4 regions of the Candidatus Corynebacterium faecigallinarum genome follow, and region 2 is predicted to be linked to each of the others. Evidence: riboswitches for the same ligand, from Rfam matches in the RefSeq annotation. Region 2 holds a riboswitch; each other region holds the start of a gene.

Evidence for each region. A riboswitch is a leader RNA that binds a small molecule or an ion and turns the genes downstream of it on or off. The one in region 2 is predicted to bind thiamine pyrophosphate.
Region 1: another riboswitch for thiamine pyrophosphate. It lies ahead of thiC (phosphomethylpyrimidine synthase ThiC); the one in region 2 lies ahead of ACTXPP_RS06805 (FAD-dependent oxidoreductase).
Region 3: another riboswitch for thiamine pyrophosphate. It lies ahead of ACTXPP_RS13465 (3-oxoacyl-ACP reductase); the one in region 2 lies ahead of ACTXPP_RS06805 (FAD-dependent oxidoreductase).
Region 4: another riboswitch for thiamine pyrophosphate. It lies ahead of thiM (hydroxyethylthiazole kinase); the one in region 2 lies ahead of ACTXPP_RS06805 (FAD-dependent oxidoreductase).

Annotation. Positions count from the first base shown of each region.
Region 1 is NZ_JBQQOC010000038.1:175-5,644, forward strand. Features, by position in the region: gene thiC (phosphomethylpyrimidine synthase ThiC) at 1-1,747, opposite strand, end outside; TPP riboswitch at 1,746-1,854, opposite strand; partial or broken gene ACTXPP_RS13220 (transposase) at 1,998-2,360, opposite strand; gene ACTXPP_RS13225 (MarR family winged helix-turn-helix transcriptional regulator) at 2,385-2,918, opposite strand; gene ACTXPP_RS13230 (TIGR01777 family oxidoreductase) at 3,072-4,427, shown strand; gene ACTXPP_RS13235 (ferrochelatase) at 4,542-5,470, shown strand, end outside.
Region 2 is NZ_JBQQOC010000009.1:109,670-115,139, reverse strand. Features, by position in the region: gene ACTXPP_RS06820 (SDR family oxidoreductase) at 1-442, opposite strand, end outside; gene ACTXPP_RS06815 (SDR family NAD(P)-dependent oxidoreductase) at 439-840, opposite strand; gene ACTXPP_RS06810 (hypothetical protein) at 1,035-1,454, shown strand; TPP riboswitch at 1,662-1,774, shown strand; gene ACTXPP_RS06805 (FAD-dependent oxidoreductase) at 1,759-3,039, shown strand; gene thiS (sulfur carrier protein ThiS) at 3,036-3,257, shown strand; gene ACTXPP_RS06795 (thiazole synthase) at 3,262-4,074, shown strand; gene moeB (molybdopterin-synthase adenylyltransferase MoeB) at 4,071-5,273, shown strand; gene ACTXPP_RS06785 (MFS transporter) at 5,267-5,470, opposite strand, start outside.
Region 3 is NZ_JBQQOC010000042.1:4,528-9,997, forward strand. Features, by position in the region: gene ACTXPP_RS13460 (ABC1 kinase family protein) at 1-1,620, opposite strand, end outside; TPP riboswitch at 1,669-1,785, shown strand; gene ACTXPP_RS13465 (3-oxoacyl-ACP reductase) at 1,883-2,680, shown strand; gene ACTXPP_RS13470 (LLM class flavin-dependent oxidoreductase) at 2,688-3,974, shown strand; gene ACTXPP_RS13475 (PLDc N-terminal domain-containing protein) at 3,971-4,183, opposite strand; gene ACTXPP_RS13480 (hypothetical protein) at 4,350-4,538, shown strand; gene ACTXPP_RS13485 (SGNH/GDSL hydrolase family protein) at 4,658-5,470, opposite strand, start outside.
Region 4 is NZ_JBQQOC010000012.1:43,999-49,468, reverse strand. Features, by position in the region: gene ACTXPP_RS08060 (FAD-binding dehydrogenase) at 1-165, opposite strand, end outside; gene ACTXPP_RS08055 (class I SAM-dependent methyltransferase) at 202-1,530, opposite strand; gene ACTXPP_RS08050 (NAD(P)/FAD-dependent oxidoreductase) at 1,934-3,358, shown strand; TPP riboswitch at 3,391-3,500, shown strand; gene thiM (hydroxyethylthiazole kinase) at 3,489-4,331, shown strand; gene thiE (thiamine phosphate synthase) at 4,328-5,047, shown strand; gene ACTXPP_RS08035 (bifunctional hydroxymethylpyrimidine kinase/phosphomethylpyrimidine kinase) at 5,044-5,470, shown strand, end outside.

The DNA of each region.
Region 1 (5,470 bases), on a different contig from region 2:
CTCCCACTGTGGGGTGCGGGAGGTACACCTGCGCACCGGTGGCGAGGAATTCCTCGCTCTTGCGCTGCATCCCGGCAATCACCGCCTGCGCCTCGGCACTGCCGTAGGTGTCCCGGATGTCCTGTGAGATACGCATCGAACAGAACTTCGGCCCGCACATCGAACAGAAGTGCGCCGTCTTCGCCGGTTCAGCGGGAAGTGTCTCGTCGTGGAAGTCCTGCGCGGTGACCGGGTCCAACCCGAGGGCGAACTGGTCACGCCACCGGAACTCGAACCGGGCCTTGGACAGGGCGTCGTCGCGTGCTGTGGCTCCTGGATGCCCCTTGGCCACGTCGGCGGCGTGTGCGGCGATCTTGTAGGTGATGACACCGGTCTTCACGTCGTCCCGGTTCGGCAGGCCGAGGTGTTCCTTGGGGGTGACGTAACAGAGCATGGCGGTACCGTGGCGGGCGATCTCGGCCGCCCCGATGGCCGAGGTGATGTGGTCGTATCCCGGCGCAATGTCGGTGACCAGCGGTCCGAGCGTGTAGAACGGCGCCCCGTCGCACAGCTCCTGCTGACGTTCGACGTTCTCGCGGATCTGGTGGAGCGGGATGTGACCGGGACCCTCCACCATGACCTGCACGTCGTACTCCCACGCCCTGTGGGTCAGTTCGGCGAGGGTGTCGAGTTCGGCGAACTGTGCGGCGTCATTCGCGTCCGCGATCGATCCGGGGCGCAGACCGTCGCCGAGTGAGAAGGCGACGTCGTAGGCGGCGAAGATCTCACAGAGCTCGTCGAAGTGTGTGTAGAGGAAGTTCTCCTCGTGGTGCGCCAGGCACCAGCCCGCCATGATCGATCCCCCGCGCGACACCATTCCGGTGACCCGGTCGGCGGTCAGCGGGATGTAGCGCAGCAGGACCCCGGCGTGCACGGTCATGTAGTCCACGCCCTGCTCGCACTGTTCGATCACCGTGTCGCGGTAGATATCCCAGGTCAGTGCCTCTGCGTTGCCGTCGACCTTCTCCAGTGCCTGGTAGATCGGGACGGTGCCGATGGGGATGGGCGAATTGCGGATGATCCATTCCCGGGTGGTGTGGATGTCGTTGCCGGTGGACAGGTCCATCAGTGTGTCGGCGCCCCAGGTGGCGGCCCATTCCAGCTTCGACACCTCCTCACTGATCGAGCTGGTCACCGCCGAGTTTCCGATGTTGGCGTTGATCTTCACCAGGAACTCCCGACCGATGATCATCGGCTCGGATTCCGGGTGGTTGATGTTCAGCGGGATGATCGCGCGACCGGCGGCGACTTCGCTGCGCACCAGTTCCACGTCGCAGTTCTCCCGCAGGGCCACGAACCGCATTTCCGGGGTGACGACACCCCGACGCGCGTAGTGCATCTGCGTCACCGTGCGGCCCGGTTCAGCATGACGGGGTTCAGGACGTCGTCCCTGCCACTGCTGGGACGGTGCGCCACGGCGGACGGCGGCCCGGCCGTCGTCGATCAACTGTCGTTCACGGAAACGCCCGATACGGGTGTCTCCACGTGCCCGGATCCATTCTTCACGCCAGGGGGCCAGGCCTTCTTCCGGGACGCTGCCCGGCCCGGCGGTCCGGTAGACCTGCAGTGGCGGGTTGGGGCCGCCGTCCGGGGAGTTCTCCTGGTGGATCTCGGTGACCGGGACCCGGATGCCGTGGTCTTCGATCCATCCGCAACGGTGCGCGGGGTGCTGCTGGACAGGGGTGGACGGGGCAGACGGGGTAGACACAGCTACGCTCCTCACTTCCTACGTCGGTATCAACCGGATCAGGTTCGACGGTCCCGGACGATCACAGTCCGGTCTCAGCCCCTCGTGGGGCACCCGTGTGGACGCCTCATGCCTACCACGGCAGTGAGGACACATCAAAACCGGCTCTTCGTGATTCAGAGTGCGTAGCTGCCGGCGGGGCGGGATCGGTGTGGCACAACATGTAGGGGCCCTGGGGCCCGAACCCCTGATGGTGGACACGGGGATGTAGTCAAGATACGAGTCGGAGCTTACCGGACGACTGCGACTCAAACGCCTGTGGTGTGAGATACCCGCACCACGAATGCCGACGGACGGTGTTGTAGCGGATACACCACCGGAACACGTCCCGACGGCACACCAGCTGGTTGGTGAAGGTCTTCGCGTCCTGGAGGACCTCGCGCTTGAGTGCGGCATTGAACGACTCGGCCAGCGCGTTGTCCGCGCTGGTACCGATCGCGCCCATCGACTGGCGCAGCCCCAGGCGGCGACAGGTGTCCTGAAATGCCCCGGACGTGTAGACACTGCCGTGGTCCGAGTGAAAGACCGCACCGGCGAGACTGCCACGCTGGTTCTTCGTCATCACCAACGCTTCGTATAGCTCACCGGGTTAGCTAGTCTACGGGAAATGACTTTCCGGCTCGTCCGTGTCTGCGCTCTCCTCGGTCTCCTCGGTGAAGACATCGACCATCGCGTCCAGGAAGTCGATGATCTCGCGCCGGGCGGACGGAGACACCTGCCGGGCCACCTGCATCATCCTGTCGTGCATCGGGCCTAGCGCATCGGACATCTCGTCCCGGGAGAGGTCCGTCACCGTCAACGTCACCGACCGCCGGTCACTGGGGTGGCCGGTGCGCACGACATGGCCGGAACCGGTGAGCCGGTTGAGCAGCTTCGCGGTCGCCGCCGTCGAGATCTGCAGGGCCGAAGACAGGTCACGAGCAGTGAAGACGGCCCCAGCGCGCTCGGCCGCGGAGATCAGCCGGATGGCCTCCAGGTCGGTGGAGTTGAGTCGCATCCGACCGCACATCCGTTGACGCATGTCATGGTCGGCGCCCCGGAACCGACGCAGGGCCTCGAGAAGCTCCACGTTGGGGTCGCGCCCGTCGTACCAGTAGTCGGTCTGCATCGTCATCTCGTCACGTAGGGGCACCGTCCAGCGTGAACAGTGTACTAGACGCGGCACTGCACCGGAAGAATGACGGTGCGAACATATGGCTATCGGGCCATTATTTCGGTGACAGTACCGGTCCGGAATTAACCGTTTTAAATTCACGCGGACTGAAATTTTCGTAGCATCGGAAGAATGTCATTCCTGCGACCGCAGCCATTCTTCCACCACACCTACCTCCCGGTCTCCGCCGACACCGCCTGGGACTGGCACACCCGCCCGGGTGCCGTGGTCAGGCTGACGCCCGGTATCGCCAGGATGACGGTCACCGGTGAAGCGGACAGTCTCCGCGACGGCACCACCACCTTCCGGCTCCCGGGCGGCGTCGCCTGGCGTGCCCGGCACCAGGCCGGGGAGTTCGAGGACGGACGCAGGTTCACGGACGTCCTGGAGTCCACGCCGCGGACGGCCCTGAACACCCTCGTCACCTGGCGCCACCAGCACGAGATCGCTCCGAACGGCGAGTTGTCCTGCACGGTCACCGACACCATCACCACCAATGCGCCGGATGCACTGCTGTCGAGGATCACGAGTTACCGTGACCGTCAGCTCACCGCCGACCTTCGTCGACTGGAGGAGATGCGGCAGTGGGACGGTACGCCGCTGACCGTCGCCGTCACCGGGCCCAGTGGAACCGTCGGAACCCAGCTGGTGGCGATGCTGCAGACCGCGGGGCACACCGTGATTCCCCTGTCGCGGAGTGAGAGGCCGGGTGGCCGGGTCTGGGATCCGGAGTCGCCGGCGTCCGATCTCCTCGACGGGGTGGACGCCGTGGTGCACCTGGCCGGTGCGCCCATCGCCGGACGTTTCACCGACAGTCACCGTGACGCTGTGTGTGAGTCCCGCGTCGGTCCGACGCGCAGGCTCGCCGAGCTTGCCGCCGAGACCCCCGGTCTCACGACGTTCATCTGTGCCTCTGCCGTCGGCTACTACGGGGCGGACCGCCCGGAAGCAGTCACCGAAGAGTCCGCACCGGGCGCCGGCTTCCTCGCCGAGGTCGTCTCCGACTGGGAGGAGGACTGTCAGCCGGCCCGCGACGCCGGTCTCCGGGTAGCGAACATCCGCACCGGTCTGGTGCTGACCGGAGGCTCACCACTGCTGACACTCCTGGGAGCCTCGTCCCGCATCGGAGGCGGCCCGCTCGGTAGTGGGGAGCAGCACTTCCCCTGGGTGGCGGTGGATGATCTGGTGGACATCTACCACCGCGCCGTCGTCGACCCTGATATGTCGGGGCCGGTGAATGCGGTGGCCCCGGAGGAGATCACCCAGGCGGACTTCGCCGCCGTCCTCGCGGACCTGCAGACACTGCGGGTCCCGCTCGCTCTCCCGGTGCCGACCCTGGGACCACAGGTGCTCCTCGGTCGGGAAGGGGCCGAGGAGCTGGCCCTGGCGGACCAGCATGTTCTCTGCGACAAGCTCGGTCGTGCCGACCACCGCTTCAGGTTCACCGCGGTCCGGGAGGCGCTGCGTCACGAGCTGGCATTGAACTGACGAGGTAAATCGCTAATATTATCGCTAACGAGGTTAGCTAATGTAGTATCGACGCGAGTCTGACTCTTATCAAGCCGCGTCCCTGAGTGGGCGTATATCCACCATGAAAGCGTGATGTTCTTGCGCACTTTGAGCACCGACACACAACTGTCCTTTGATTCGCTGCTGCTCCTGTCCTTCGGCGGGCCGGAGAAATCGGAGGACGTCGTCCCCTTCCTCGAGAACGTCACCCGGGGTCGCGGTATCCCTAGGGAAAGGCTCGAGGTGGTCGGCGAACACTACTTCGCCCTGGGCGGGCGTAGCCCGTTGAACGACCTGAACCGCGAGATGATCACCACCATCCGCAGCGCACTCGAACGCCGGGGACTGGACATCCCGGTGTACTTCGGCAACCGGAACTGGCACCCGTTCATCGAGGACACCGCCGAGGCCATGGCCCGGGACGGGGTCCGCAACACCGCTGTGTTCGCGACGTCCGCCTGGGGCGGGTACTCCGGGTGCCGGCAGTACCACGAGGACATCGCACGGGCCCGACGAGCTGTCACCGAGCGGGGGAGTGTCCCGCCCCGGATGACGCGTCTGGGCCAGTTCCACGACCATCCACGCTTCATCACCGAGTTCGCCGACGCGGTGGATGCCGCACGGGCCACCCTTCCCACTGCGGCTGACCGCGACGGCGCCGAACTCATCTTCACCGCCCACTCCGTACCGCTCAGTGCGGATGCCGAGGCAGGTCCGCCCGGGGTCGGTGGTCAGCTCTACTCGAGGCAGGTCCGCGACAGTGCGCGGTTGATCCTCCAGGCCAGCTCCTTCGGTGCTGACGCCGTTGCCGGGGCGGGGGCCACCACGGAGCCCACCGTGGTGTGGCAGTCCCGGTCCGGCCCGCCCTCGATCCCGTGGCTCGATCCCGACATCTGTGACCACCTGGAGGCGAGGGCCGCGTCCGGCAACGCGCGTCCCGTGGTCCTCTGCCCGGTCGGCTTCGTGTCGGACCACGTCGAGGTCCTCTGGGACCTCGACACGGAGGCCCGGGACACCGCGCG
Region 2 (5,470 bases):
TCCGGGCCATGTCGATCATGACTTTGACTCCCAGGCCGGCCTTGTTGGCGCCGTCGACGAGGATGTCGGTGCCGGTGAGGTGCCCTGCGTCGCGCCCCACGGCGAAGGCCAGCACGGCGGCGATCTCGTCCGGCGTCCCGAAGCGCTTCAGTGCCGCGTATTCGACCATCTTCCCGAAGCCGTGGTCCTCCTCAAGCTGGCCCATGTCGGTGTCGAAGGACCCCGGGGACACCGACAGGACACGGGCGCCCTTCGCGCCGAACTCCGCGGCGATCTTCGCCGAGTACCAGATCACGAACCCCTTGGAACTGGAATAGGCCATGCCGGGTCGCGACGCCTCCGGTGCGATCCGCGTCCCCTTCACCAGCTTGGCCGCGAGAGCATCCACGTCGGTGAGCGCCTTGGCATAAGTCCGGGTGGGCTGCAGGGCCTGCGGGGTCATGTGACCGGCGATGGAGGCGACGTTGACCAGCGCATCCCCCCCTCCTCTGCGATGCGAAGGTACTCCCGAGCGATATTGACGGTGCCGACGGCGTTGACACGGACGATGAACTCGGCGTCCCCCATCTGCGGACTCACCCCGGCCGAATGCACCACGGCACGGACGTGACCGAAGCGTTCTGCCTCGGTGAACAGCTCACGGACATTGTCCCGGTCGGTGATGTCGGCGACGACGGTGCGTGCTTCGATTCCGTCTGCGGCGAGAGTCTCGGCTGCTGCAGAGAGCTTGTCACCGTTGACGTCGGTAAGCACGATCGTGTGGTCAGCGACGAGTTTCCTGGCGGTAGCCAGTCCCATGCCGCCGGCTCCTCCGGTGATGATGGCTGTGTCGGTGTTCATACCTCCAGCATGCGCGCGATCCAGAAGCCTGCGAGCTGGTAGCATCGGGCATTCTCCCCCCCGACGACCGACAACCGACAACCGACAACCGAGGCAACGGCGGAATCATGACGGCATCTCACCAGGGATCTGCTTCGACCCCTCCGACAACCTCGCAAACATGGTCCGCCTGGAACAGGCTGACGTGGCCGGTCATGGTGCTCATTGTGGGCTCACTGCTGGCCGCTGCCGTACTCCTCATCATCTCCGACTCCCCCTGGTGGTTCACCGTTCCGGTCCTTGCCGTCATCGCCTTCGCCGCCACTGCCCCGGTGTGGCGGATGCGGGTCGACAACGAAGGCTTCCACGTGAGCACCTGGGTAGGCGTCCCACGACAGACGGTCCCCTACTCCGACATCGAGGCCGTCGCCCCTGTCGCCGTCAACATCTGGGACTGGGGAGGCTGGGGCTGGCGCAAGAGCATCCAGGGAACCGGACTGATCACCCAGAGCGGGCCTGGCTTCCGGATCATTCTGCACGACGAGAAGATTGTCGAGGTCTCCTGTATCGACAACGCCCAGGCAGATGCTGCGGTAGAAGCAATCACTGCCCACCTGGGCGACCACCACCCCTGATTCCCTGGCTCCCTGAACACCTGCCACCACATGAGATGTCCGAAAGGTGGGATGGATCGTCGTTCCTGGGGCGAAAACCCATCGAATGGTCCCACCTGTCCGACACCGGGTGATCCCACCTGTCCGACACCGGGGTCCGACATCGAAGCGTCCAGTGCCTGTGTGGTGAAATAGGCAGTGGAATAGTAGTTACAAAGAACCCAGCGAGAACAGCACTGCGGGAGCCCCTGACACCGGGGCTGAGAGGGCCGGGGCACCGGCCGACCGTTCACACCTGATGCGGATCATGCCGCCGGAGGAAAAGATGCAGCCAGCCATTGGCACAGGTGCCGACACCATCGTCGTCGGCGCGGGAGTCGCCGGACTCACCACCGCCTGGAACCTACGCCGTGCAGGTCAGACCGTCACCGTCGTGGACCCGACCCCGGGTAACGGCGCCAGCCATGCCGCCGCCGGGATGATCGCCGCGGTCAGTGAGGTCGTCTACCAGCACGACACGATGCGGGAGCTCATGGTCGCCTCGGCGGCGGCCTACCCGGGGTTCATCGCCGAGCTCGAGGACGCCGTGGGCCACCCGGTGGGATACCGCGACACCGAGACCCTCGACATCGGCGCACACAGCGGTGACCGTGGCGCTTTCGCCGACCTCGCCGATCTGCAGCGGGCCAGCGGTATGCAGGTCGAGCAGCTGACCACCCGACAGGCCCGCAGGCTCGAACCCGCCCTCTCCCCCTCGATCTCCGGGGCATTCCTGGTCAGCGACGACCACCAGGTCAATCCACGGGTGCTCATCCCCGCCCTCATCGAGGCCTTCACCGCGCCGTCTGAACCCGGTTCGCCGCAGGGCAGTCTGGTCCAGCAGCGGGTCATGTCGGTGCTGCGTGCCGGTCTGGACAGTAACCAGGTCGCCAACCAGGGCGCCAACCAGGGCGCCGTACGGGTCACCGGGGTACGCCTCGACGACGACACCGAGTTGCAGGCGGACACCACTGTCCTGTGCCCCGGGTTGTCACTGGACAGCATCGAGGGGCTTCCCGAGGCCGCCAGTGTGAAACTGCGTCCGGTACACGGCGACATCCTGCGGGCCAGGCTGAAACCCGACCACCCACTTCTGATCGAGCGCACCATCCGCGGACTGGTCGACGGCCGTCCGGTGTACCTGGTACCGCGCACGGACGGGAAGATCGTCATCGGCGCGACCGAGCGCGAGGACGGCTTCGACGGGGTCACCCTGGAGGGGGCCTACCAGCTGCTACGCGATGCCCAGGTGCTTGTCCCGGGGGCCGCGGAGCTGGAACTCACCGAGATCCTGGCGCGTGCCCGGCCCGGCACTCCCGATGACCTGCCCTACATCGGACACCTCGACGGGGTGGACGGGGTGGTCGTCTCCACCGGCTACTCCCGCCATGGCGTCCTGCTGGCCCCGTTGGGCGGACGCCTCACCGCATCACTGGTGACCGGCACCCCAGACGCCGCAGGCGCCCCAGCCACCACAGCGACCGACCAGGCCATCCTGGCCGCCACCGACCCCAACCGTTTCGCAGCATCTTCAGTATCTTCAGCATCTTCAGCGAGGACCTCATGAGCATCACCGTCACCGTCAACGGCGACCCCCGTACCGTCGCCGACACCACCACCGTCGCCGACATCGTCACCGACGTCACCGGGCACTCCCCCGACGACGACCAGGTCGGTGTCGCCGTCGCCCACGACTCCGCGGTCGTCCCGCGCAGCCGCTGGACCACGACCGTGCTCGGCGAGGGCGCCGAGATCGAGATCATCACCGCAATGCAGGGAGGCTAAGACCGTGACCGCCACAGATTCACTCACCATCGGCTCCACCACCCTTCAGTCCCGCCTGATCATGGGCACGGGCGGGGCGACCTCGATGACTGTGTTGGAGGACGCGCTGTCCGCCTCCGGGACCCAGCTGACCACCGTGGCGCTGCGCCGCTTCGACCCCTCCACCGGCACCTCCCTGTTCGGACTGCTCAACAAGCTGGGCATCGACGTCCTGCCGAACACCGCCGGCTGCTACACCAGCCGCGACGCCCTGCTCACCGCCCAGCTGGGCCGTGAGGCGCTGGGCACCAACCGGGTGAAGCTGGAGATCCTCGCCGACGACCGCACACTGCTGCCGGATGTCGTGGAACTCGTCGACGCCACCGAACAGCTCACCAACGACGGTTTCGAGGTCTACGCCTACACCTCCGACGATCCGGCCGTCGCCCTGGCCCTGGAGTCCGCCGGTGCCGTCGCGGTGATGCCGCTGGGCTCGCCGATCGGAACCGGGCTGGGCATCCTGAACCCGCACAACATCGAGCTGATCTGCGCCCGCGCCTCGGTCCCGGTGATCCTCGACGCCGGGGTCGGCACCGCCTCCGATGCCGCGCAGGCCATGGAGCTGGGCTGCGACGGTGTGCTGCTCGCCAGCGCGGTGACCCGCGCGCAGGACCCGGCGGCGATGGCCACCGCCATGCGCCATGCCGTCACGGCGGGACATCTCGCCCGGCATGCCGGACGCATCCCCAAGCGCGGCCTGGCCGACGGGGCACTGGCGTCCTCCCCGATGGAGGGACGTATCGCCGCCGGTTCCAGCCGGGAGGCCGAGTCGCTGTGACCGTAGAGTCGCCGAAATCGCCGAAGTCCCTCCCATTCGCCCCGCTCGTCGAGCCCGCTGCGGAACTCACCCGGGACGAGCTGGTGCGCTACGCCCGCCACCTCACCCTGGAGCACATCGGACATGAGGGTCAGCGTCGGCTGAAGAACGCCCGCGTGCTGGTCACCGGTGCCGGCGGGCTGGGTTCCCCGGCCCTGCACTACCTGGCCGCCGCCGGGGTGGGCACCATCGGGATCGTCGACGATGACGTGGTCGATGTGTCGAACCTCCAGCGTCAGGTGGTCCACGGTGTGTCCGACATCGGTCGGGCCAAGGTGGAGTCCGCGGCTGACGCGGTGGCCCGGATCAACCCGCTGGTCACCGTGGAGCAGCACCATACCCGCCTGACCGCGGACAATGCCGTGAACATCGTCGGCGCCTATGACCTGGTGATGGACGGGGCGGACAATTTCGCCACCCGCTACGTGGTCTCGGATGCCTGCACCCTGACCGACACCCCGTGTGTCTGGGGCTCGATCCTGCGTTTCGACGGACGGCTGTCGGTCTTCGCCAACGGCCCCGGCCACGACGGCATCAGCTACCGTGACCTGCATCCGGACGCCCCCGCCCCCGGCGAGGTGCCCAGCTGCGCCGCCGGTGGGGTCGTCGGCGCGCTGCCCGGCACCATCGGCTCGCTGATGGTCACCGAGGCGATCAAGCTGATCAACGGCACCGGAAGCCCGCTCTTCGGTCGCCTGCTGATCCACGACGGGATGGCGATGACCTTCCGCGAACTGACGATCCTCCCGGATCCGGACGCTCCGCTGGTCACCGCGGTGAACGACGGTGTCGGTGACGCATGCGCCGTGGCAACGGGTGCAGGGGCCTACCCGACCGTCTCACCGGAGGAGCTGCAGTCCCGGCTGGACACTGGTGCTGTACTGGTCGACGTCCGTGAGCCCTGGGAGCGCGAGATCGTGTCCATCCCGGGTGCGCTCGCCGTCCCACTGGCCGAGCTGCAGGACCGTGGCGCCGAGGCACTGCCGGACGCCACCCGTGGCCGCGACGTGGTCTTCCACTGCAAGGCCGGCAGCCGCTCGGAACAGGCGTTGGACGCGGTGGCGTCCTACTTCGGCACCCGGGAGGAGAACGCCGCGCATCTGGCTGGCGGCGTATTGGCCTGGGTGCATAACCTGCATCCGGACCTTCCGACCTACTGATCAGCCGCCTTGGCGTCGCGCCAGCGCACCATCTTCACCCGGCTGACCAGTAGGCCGACGATGCCGAGCGCCCAGACCACCCCGAGGGCGCACCAGGCGACCCGGAAGTCACCCCAGGTGTAGGTGTCGCCGTCGGCCGAGAAGTCCAGCACCAGGCCGACGAGCTGTGAGGCCACCATCGCCGCCAGGAATCCACC
Region 3 (5,470 bases), on a different contig from region 2:
GCCCTCCATCTCCCCGAGACTGCGCAGCGCCGAGGCGATGTTCTCCGGTACGACGAGCCGGTGGTTGTTCACCAGTGTGGTCAGCTGACCGAACAGTGCCATGCCCTCACCCTTGCCGACCCCGCCCCGGTAACGAGCCAGGAGAACAGACACATCACGCTGCAGGGTGCGGACGTCCAGACCGTCCGGACGGTCCAGCAGACTCAGCAGCGCATCGGTGAGGATCCGGGAATCACCCCGCTCGATCGCGGCGAAGACCATGGTCAGGTGCCGACGGTCGGTCGTGTCGAGGTGCCCCACGGCCCCGAAGTCCAGCATCCCCAGCCCGACCTCACGCTGCTCCACCGTCTCCGAGGAGATGTGCACCGGTCCGACGGTGCGCTGCCAGGAGTCCTCCCAGACCGCACCGTCCATCACCAGGACATTGCCCGGGTGTGGGTCGGCCTGGAACACCCCGTACTCCAGGATCTGACGCATCACCGACACCATCAGCGCATCACCGAGCCCACGACGCTGCCCGGTGGAGTAGTCGTCAAGGTCCACGCTGCCGAGCGGGGTGCCGTCCAACTCGCCCATCACGAGCAGACGTTCGGAGCTGTACTCGTCGTACACCTGCGGCATGAGCACCTTCGTGGAACGCAGCGGTTCGGCCAGTTCGCGCATGTTCGCCGCCTCGCGCCGGTAGTCCAGCTCCTCGGCCAGGGTGCTGGTGAAGGACGCTGCGAGCCGACGGATGCCCATCTCCCGGCCCCAGTCGGTGCGGAACTCCAGCCAGTCGCAGATCCGCATCACGATGTCGGTGTCGTTGAGCACCACCTCGCGGGTACCGGGACGCTGCACCTTCAGGACCACCCGGGTGCCGTCGTCCAGCGTGGCACGGTGCACCTGGGCGACGGACGCCGCAGCCATCGGCTCGCGCTCGACCGTGGCGAAGACGGTCTCCGGGTCGGCGCCGAGGGACTCGGCCATGGCCGGGCCGATACGCTCCCACGGTTCCGGCGACGCCCCGGTCTGCAACGACGAGAGCTCCTTGATGAACTCCGGCGGCAGGACGGAGTCCCGGGTCGACAGGTTCTGACCCAGCTTGACGAAGGTGGTGCCGGATTCCTCCAGGGCCTCGCGGAATGCCTTGGCCGCCTCGGTCATGCTCGGCTTACGGGCGGTGAGGCCCTTGCGTACGAAGATGGCCATGACCTGTCGGTACCGACGGTTGCGGGCACGTTGCCGGCCGATGCGGGAGCCCCCGGAGCGACCGGAACGTCCTGCCGACCCGCCGGGGGAGAACCCGGCACCAGTGGGGACGACCAGCTCCATCACCGTCAGCAGGGCCGCACCGAAGCCGAGCATCCACATCAGGGCGATCAGCCCGAGGATGATCGCCGGACCGGGGGAGACGTCACGCCCGCCACCGGTGGTGAAGAACTGTTCCACGGCCAGCGCGACCAGCCCACCGGTGGACAGTGCGACCAGCAGGGCGACGAGGATCGACCGCGGCCAACCGACGGGAACCCCCAGTACCCGGCGCATCACATTGGCCAGCAGCCAGGTGACGCCGGCCAGCGCGACGGCACCGACGACGAGCCCGCCGAGGACACCCAGGATCATCAGGACGATCTGCATAATCCCACCGTACAGCGGGGGGTGGACAGCAATTGTCGTGCTACCCTCGCGGACGACACGGGGTGCCGTGGTTGGTCGGGGAATACCCGGCGGGCACGGCTGAGACCACACCCGTTGAACCTGAACCAGTTCGTACTGGCGGAGGGATTGTCCGGCATCACCGGTGTGTGTCGTGGGCTGTACCCCATGAGTCGTGCAGCGCCCGTAGCAGCAGCACACCCGATGCCCCTTCCGCTTGTGACCTCTTTTGAAAGGCATGAGCATGACCCAGAACAAGACCGAGAGTCTGACCCAGCAGCTTCCCCTGTCCGAGCAGACCGTCCTGGTCACCGGCGGAGCCCGCGGCCTCGGCGCCGCCATCACCGAGGCCTTTCTCCGCGAGGGCGCGACGGTGATCGTGAACTACCACTCCAGTGCGGACGCCGCGGCCGCCATCGTCGCCGAGCACCCCGGCAAAGCCCTGGCCGTGCACGCCGACGTGCGGGACCGCGAGCAGGTCGAGGGGATCTTCGCCGCCGTCGCCGCCGCCGGGCTGGGACCGGTGACCACCGTGGTCAACAACGCCCTGGTGGACTTCTCCTTCAACGGCGACGCCCGCGACAAGGCCGCCGAGATCCCCTACAGTTCCTTCACCGCACAGTTCGACGGTGCGGTCCGTGGCTCACTCAACGTCATCCAGTCGGCGTTGGACGACTTCCGCGCCGCCGGGTCCGGACGCGTGGTCAACATCGGCACGAACCTCTTCCAGTACCCGGTGGTGCCCTACCACGACTACACCGCCGCCAAGGCCGCGCTACTGTCTCTGACCAGGACCTTCGCCGATGATCTGGGCCCGGACGCGATCACGGTGAACATGGTCTCCGGTGGTCTGCTGCGCACCACCGACGCTTCGGCGGCCACCCCGGAGGAGGTCTTCGACGGCATTGCGTCCGGCACCCCACTGCGCGAGGTCACCACCCCGGAGCAGTTCGCCGACAGCGTACTGTTCTTCGCCTCCCCGTGGGCGCGTGCGGTGACCGGCCAGAACCTGGTCGTCGACGGCGGACTGGTGAAGGACTGATGCCTGAATGACGGATGTACAGATGCACCTCAACCTCTTCGCCTACGGCTGCGGACACCATTCGGCGGCGTGGCGGGCGCCCGGTGACAGCACCGGTGAACCCGCCACCCGGCTCGGCGACATCACCTGGTGGGAGTCGCTGGCCCAGACAGCCGAACGCGGCCTGTTCGACGCCTTCTTCCTCGCCGACGGCCAGGCGCACAGCCCCGTCCCCGGCCCCGGCTGGTTCCTGGAACCGCTGACCACACTCACCGCCATCGCCCGCGCGACCAGCCACATCGGCGTGGTGTCCACCGTCTCCTCGACGTTCTGGACGCCCTTCCACGCCGCCCGTGTCAGCGCCAGCCTGGACCACATCTCCGGTGGTCGCGCCGGGATCAACGTGGTGACCTCCATGACCGACGCCGAGGCCCGCAACCACGGCATGGACGCTTTGCCGGGCCATGCCGAGCGCTACGCCCGGGCCGACGAGTTCATCGACGCGGTCACCGCCCTCTGGGACTCCTGGCCCGACGCCACCGACCGCTCATCAGCCCAGGTCATCGACCACCATGGCCGGTTCTTCGACGTCGACGGTCCGCTGAACATCCCCTCCACCCCGCAGGGGCGTCCGGTGCTGTTCCAGGCCGGGGCGTCCGAACCAGGCCGTGACCTCGCCGCACGCCACGCCGAGGGGATCTACGCGGTGGCGTGGGATCTGGAGTCCGCAGCGTCCTACCGCTCCGACGTACGCGCGCGTGCCGCGAAGGTAGGACGCGACCCTGACGAGCTCATCGTCATGCCGGGGCTGGTCACCTTCGTCGGACGCACCGAGCAGGAGGCCCGCGACAAGCAGCGGGCGCTCAATGAGTTGCTGCCGGTGGAGGATTCGCTGGCGCAGCTGTCCTTCTTCGTCGGGCAGGACACCACCACCGCGGCCTGGGAGTTGGATGCCCCGGTGCCGGAGCTGCCGCCGCTGGAGGAGTTCACCGGCCCGGCCGGACGCTACGGCACGATCCTGCGGATCATCGAGACGACCCCAGGTATCACCGTGCGTGACCTGCTGGGATTCTTGGCTGCTGGTGGTGGTCATGCCACATTCGTGGGCACTCCGGAGCAGATCGCCGACGAGATGCAGCGGTGGGTCACCGGCGGTGGTGCCGACGGGTTCAACCTCATGCCGCCGACCTTGCCGGGTGGTGTGGAGGACTTCGTGGAGCTGGTGGTGCCGGTGCTGCAGGAGCGTGGGTTGTTCAGGACGTCCTACCCGGCGACGACGCTCCGCGGGAACCTGGGCGGGAACCTGGCCGGTTAAAGGCTGCCGAGGGCGCCGTGGCGTCCCCACACGAACCAGAGGATCGGCCCGAGGATGGGGAAGGCGAAGGCGATCAGCACCCAGACCACCTTGCCGCCGCCACTGATCTGGCGGTGCTTGATGATCTCCACCAGGGCGACAACGAACATGACCAGCCAGGCGAGGACCGCGGCTGCCATGAGGAGGACGACGATTACTTCAGGACCCATGGTGCTCACAGTAGTGGAGGAATCGTCCGAGGGAATCAGACCTCGGTATGACCCGGTATGGCCCCGGTGTGCGAGGCAGGTGTCCACCGATCAGTGCGTTCGGTGGCCGGCCGCGCGTACCCTGGGTAGTGCAACTGCACAAGACGACAGTGAGGTGAGAACCGGTATGACTGAGACAGCACCTGACGTCACTCCCGATCCCGAGAAGGATCGCGACCCGAATCAGGACCCGAACCGCGACCAGGTGAACACGCCCTCCGACCTGCCCCAGCAGGGCCCTGCCAGCGAGGACGAGAAGATCGACGAGCAGGGCGAAGAGACCTTCCCCGCCAGTGATCCGCCCGGCAACTACTGACACACCACGGGCCCAGATCTACACCGGGACCAACGACTCAACCCCTGAACTGCCACGGCATGTGGCTGCTCAGGGGTTGAGTTCTGTGCGGTGCGCGTCCTACCGCAACTGTCAGCGTCCTACAGCGACCGTGACATCCGGTCGGCGACCCAGTTCGAACCCTTCAGGTTCGGGTGGATCATCATGTTGTAGTGCGGGGTGGTGGTGTCGATGATGCCGGAGATGAAGCGCTGGTTGTCCGGCGCGCAGGTTCCACGGTTGGCGGTTTCGGCCTTCAGGTCCACGAAGTTGATGTTGTTGCGGGTCGCGGCCTCGGCCTGCATGCTGCGCACCCAGCGCTCGACGTCGGAGAGCACCGGCACCGGCAGGCCGGCGGGCAGGTTCGGCACCACGTTGAGGAAGCAGAACATGCCGTTGGAGGTGATCGACATCTGCCCGGCGAAGACGATCTTCGCGTTCGGGGCGTAGGCGCGGACCTTGTTCACCGCGGCACGGGTGTCGGCGAGGAAGCGGTTGCGGACATCACCGGGGTTCAGGATGTCCGCACCGTTGTCGGTGCCGTTGGGGCCGTGGTTGTTCATGCCGTAGTTCAGGACGACGGTGCGGGTGCCGGCGTGGATGTCACCGGCGCGGTGGGCGGCGTCGACCCGGGAGATGGCGCGCTTGGAGGTCAGCCCGGAGCAGGACCAGTTGTTGACCGGCACACCGTGGCGCTTGCTGAGCTGCCTCGGCCAGGAGTTCGGCGCCTGCAGGCAGCCGGACTGCCGCGGGTAGTTGTCGGGGACGAAGCCGTCGACGTTGCGGAAGGTGTTGTAGTACTGGTCCGGGTTGGCGGCGTAGGAGTCTCCGATGACCACGACGTTGCCGTTCGGGGCGGCGGTGGCGGGCTGTGCGGCGACGGTGATGCCGAGGCCCACCGAGGCGGCGGTCAG
Region 4 (5,470 bases), on a different contig from region 2:
GAACAGGCCCCCGAGGGACCAGAATGCCTGGCCACCGAGGTTGGACCGGTTCTCCTGGTCAAGGACCAGGACTTTCTTCCCTGCCTTCTGTGCCTCGTAGGCGGCGACGAGTCCGGACAGTCCGGCGCCGACGATGATTGCTGTGTGGTGTGCGTTGTCTCCCATGAGAAAGCAGTCTAACGACCTCGTCGGCCCGGCGGCTCAGAACCGACGCAGCACGTACTGCTGGCAGTCGATGGCCCCCACGGTCGCCAGGGCCTGGTGCAGTGCGAGTTGGTAGTCCCAGAGCCGCCGGTAGACGTGGTCGTATCCGGCGGCAGCAGCAGCCCGCTCCCGGGCTCCGAACGCCGAACGCCACAGCCCCAGGGTCAGCGCATAGTGCGAGCCCATCCGGTTGCGGGCGGTCAGCTGCAGTCCCGCCCGGTTCGCCTGGGCGGTCACATGGGACACCGTCGGATAGTTCAGGGCCGGCCAGATGTAGGCCCGCACCACGTCCAGGCTCTCGGCGACGATTTCCGGGGCGACCGGGTCCACCGGGTCGGACGCACCGGCCGCGGCACCGCCGGACGTATCGTCCTGCTCACCGGGGGTCGAGGTGATCGTCTGGATCATCGCGACACCGTCACCGGCGAGCATGCGTTCCACCGCCCGCAGGAAGTGGAAGGTACCGTCGTCGCCGAGCACCTCCATGCGCTCGACACTGAACACCGCATCGTAGGTGCCCGACCACTGTCGCGGCGACGGCACCGGTCCCCGGATGGTCTGCACCCGCACCGCACCGCCGACACCGGCGTCATGGGCACGCTCACGCACCGTCGCAGCATGCTCGACATCCGAGGTCAACACGTCGACATGCGCGCCCCGCCGGGCCGCCAACACCGGCAGAGCCCCGCCGGACGAGGGCATCTCCAGCACCCGGGACCCTGGCCCGACCTGCGCCTCGTCCAGCATCGCGTTGATCCGGTAGAGCTGCGCGGAGTCGATGTCGCTGCGCTCGACCTGGCCCGGATCGTCCGGCGCGTCGAAATGCCGGACGACGACCGGGGCGCTCTCACCACCCTGGGTGGGGTTCTGCACCTCCGAGGACCGGGTACCGGAGGCGAACAACGCCGAACCGGTCGCGCGGGTCTCGCCGGTGTAGATGTCGACCAGGGCGTCCGGAAGCTCACCGGAGCGGACCTGACCACTGACCCGCCGCCGACGCTTCGACAGCGCCCGCCCCAGTCCGCCTTCCAGCGGTTGCGACAGCAGCACCCCGAGCACCTCGGGCAGGGGGTCGGCGGTCCACTCTCCTGCCATGTACCCCTCGGCCAACCCCAACCAGCCGCCATCCACGATCCGGTCCAGGACCTGTCCGTCCTCCACCACGAAGCGCGGTGTGGCCCCCGGGGTCAAGGACACCCCGTGGTCCAGGGTCAGTTTCTCAAGTCGTTCCTGCAGGTGGGTGGCGCGGCGACCGAGGAAGGGCGCATCGGGCGTGCGGCTGATCCCCGGCCACCGCTCGGGGTCCACGTAACCGTTTGCTGACACCGGCCACTCCTTAACACTGTCGCTACCGTCACTACCGTCGCTAGTATCGTCACTGGCACTTACTATCGCTGACGAACCTACCGTGCATCAGGGTGCCCGATCCGTACTCCAACGTGTCCGATCGGCCCCTGTCACAGGCCCCCGATCCCCCCATTCCCAGGAGGAACCGGAAACACCATGTCCGATACACCACCCAGCCACTGCCCACGTGATGAGTAATGCGACTACAACCACTACTATGGATTCCAGGTCCGACGTGACCGGAAGGTCCGTCGGCAGACGACACTACACCGGACGACACCGGATCAGCCCGGACAACACGGGCGAAGAACGCAGAATGAGCACACCAGCCGCACCGCACACGGAACACGGTGGGCGCTGCAGAACCAGGAGATAGCGCACTATGACCCCCACCCCGACTCGCCCCTCGGGCCGCCACCACGTCGTCATCATCGGCGGCGGATTCGGCGGATTGTTTGCCGCCCAGAAGTTCGCCGGCGCCGACGTGGACGTCACCCTGATCGACCGCACCAACCACCACCTGTTCCAGCCGCTGCTGTACCAGGTGGCCACCGGTGTGCTGTCCTCCGGTGAGATCGCCCCGACCATCCGGCAGATCTTGCGCAAGCAGCGCAACGCCCGGGTTATCAAGGCCGAGGTGCGCGATGTCAACGTCGCCGAGAAGACCGTCACCGGTGACCTCGGCGGCAAGGATGTCGTCCTGTCCTACGACTCGCTCATCGTCGCCGCCGGCGCCGGCCAGTCCTATTTCGGCAACGACCACTTCGCCGAGTTCGCCCCCGGCATGAAGAGCATCGACGATGCCCTGGAGCTGCGCGCGCGCATCACCGGCGCCTTCGAGCGTGCCGAGATCACCGAGGACCCGGAGGAGAAGAAGCGACTGCTGACCTTCGTCGTCGTCGGCGCCGGCCCGACCGGTGTGGAGCTGGCCGGCCAGCTCGCCGAGATGGCCCACCGCACCCTGCGCAACGAGTTCCGCCGCACCGACACCGAGCAGACCCGCATCCTGCTGGTCGACGGTGGCCCCCAGGTCCTGCCGCCCTTCGGCAAGAAGCTCGGCCGCAAGGCCCACAAGACGCTGAACAAGCTCGGCGTCGAGGTCGTCACCGACTCGCTGGTCACCAACGTCGACAAGAACGGCGTGACCTGGAAGAACATGAAGACCGAGGAGGAGACCAGCGTCGCCGCATACTGCAAGATCTGGTCCGCCGGTGTGGCCGCCAGCCCGCTGGGCAAGCACATCGCCGACCAGATCGACGGTGTCGAGGCCGACCGCGCCGGTCGCGTCCCGGTGAACAGCGATCTCTCCGTGGGCGACCACAAGGAGATCTTCATCGTCGGTGACATGATGAGCTACGACAAGCTGCCCGGCCTGGCCCAGGTGGCCATCCAGGGTGGCGTGCACGCCGCCTCGATCATCATCAACGAGGTCGAGAGCGGTGCCGGCGAGCGCCCGGCCTTCGAGTACTTCGACAAGGGCACCATGGCCATCGTCTCGCGTTTCAACGCGGTGGTGAAGCTGGGCAAGACCGAGATCTCGGGCTTCCCGGGTTGGCTGATGTGGCTGGGGGTCCACCTGATGTTCATGGTGGGCTTCCGCAACCGCTTCGTCGCCGCCTACAGCTGGGGCATGAACACCGTGTCGCCGAACCGCTGGCACCTGGTGGCCACCCGCCAGCAGCTGCACGCCCGCAACGCCTTCTCCAAGCTGCGCGCTCTCGAGGATGAGGCCGACGTCCGCTCCATCGAGGTCCGCGACAACCTGAAGTTCGGCGAGGGCCGCGACGTCAAGACTGTCTCCGACTAGTCTGTTCCTGCCTCCAGCCAGCACCTGCAGTACCCAACGACACGGGGTGCGCTGCACCGGTCCCACCGGTCACGCGCTGAGATCACACCCGCCGAACCTGCTCTAGTTCACACTAGCGAAGGGATTGTCCATGGCATCCACACTTGCCCACGCTTTCACCGCCGCCCAGGCGGAGTTCTCCCGGGCCGCCCCCTTGGTCCAGTGCCTGACCAACATCGTGGTCCCCCAGATCACGGCCAATGCCCTCCTTGCCGCCGGGGCGTCCCCGGCAATGGTGGACACCCCCGAGGAAGCGTCAGACTTCGCCGCCATCGCCTCCGGGGTCCTGGTCAACACCGGCAGCCCCACCGCCGCCCAGTACACCGCCATGCGCGAAGCCGTCCGCGGTGCCACCGCCAACGACACCCCGTGGGTGCTTGACCCGGTGGCCTGCGGTGGACCTGCTGCCCGCACCGGTTTCGCCCGTGACATCGTCGCCCACCGCCCTGCCGCTGTCCGGGGCAATGCCTCCGAGATCATCGCCTTGTCGGGGGTTTCCGCCGGTGGCCGTGGTGTCGACTCCACCGACGAGGTCGCCGCCGCTCTCGACGCCGCCCGTGACCTCGCCGCCCGCACCGGTGCGGTGGTGGCGGTTTCCGGCCCCCGGGACCTCATTGTCTCCGACGACCGTGTGACGTGGCTGCACTCCGGTGACCCGATGATGCAGCGAGTCGTCGGCACCGGGTGTTCCCTGGGCGCACTGTGCGCGGCCTACCTGTCGACCTCGCTGGACCCGCACGACGCCGTTCTTGCCGCCCACGCCCACGTTGGTGCGGCAGGCAGCATCGCCGCTGCAGAATCCACCGGTCCCGGCAGCTTCGCCGTTGCCTGGCTCGACGCCCTTTTCGCACTCTCCGCCCCCTCCACCCCTGAACCGGGTGGGTCCCACGACCGTCTGGACCATCTTGTCAGCGTCGAGGAGACCGGGGCGTGACCCCGGCATCAGCTGATACCCGACGACCGTCACCTGCCCCGGACTGGTCGCTGTACCTGGTCACCGACCCCGATCTCGGCGGCGGACGCGATGCGGTGCGCCCACTGGTGAGCGCCGCTGTCTCCGGTGGAGTCAGCGTGGTGCAACTGCGCGACAAACACCTGGACCTCGCCGGATTCACCGCCCGGGCGGCAGAACTTGCCGCGGCCCTGCGTCCCACCGGGGTTCCGCTGTTCCTCAACGACCGGGTCGACATCGCCGCCGAACTTGGCCTGCACCTGCACATCGGGCAGGACGACATGGACTACGCCGGGGCTCGCGCAACCCTGCCGGATACCTCGATGATCGGCCTGTCGGTCGACCGGCACGAGCAGATCGACGAGCTCCAACGCCTGGTCGGGCTCGGGGTCCGTCCGCCGGACGTCCTCGGTCTCGGCCCGGTGCACCTCACCGACACCAAGACCAATACCGGCCGCGCCCTGGGGGTGACGGGCCCCGGCAGTGTGTCCGAGCTCGCCGCCCACGCGCTGACTCTCGGTATCCCCTCGGTGGCCATCGGAGGGGTCGGCACCGGCAACGCGACCGCTTTGGCGCATACCCCCGTCGCCGGACTGTGCGTGGTCTCGGCGATCATGGCCGCCGGATCCACCAGCGCCGCCACCACGGCAGCACGACAGCTGCTCTCCCTGTTCACCTCATCGAAGGAAGCCTCATGACCAACCCCGCCCCTGCCCTGCCCCGCGTCCTCAGCATCGCCGGTACCGATCCCACCGGTGGTGCCGGGATCCAGGCCGACATCAAGTCGATCGGAGCCGCCGGAGGGTTCGCCATGAGCGTGGTGACCGCCCTGGTCGCCCAGAACACCCACGGGGTGCGGTCGATCCACACCCCGGGCACCGGTTTCCTCGTCGAACAGCTCGACGCAGTCTTCGACGACGTCACCGTCGACGCGGTCAAGATCGGGATGCTCGGCACCGCGGAGATCACCGACGTGATCGCCGACTACCTGGCCGCCCACCCCGTGCCGGTGGTTGTCGTCGACCCGGTGATGGTCGCCACCAGTGGCGACCGGTTGCTTACGGAGGACGCCGAGGCCGCACTGGTCGAACTGTGCCGGGCCGCGGACGTGATCACCCCTA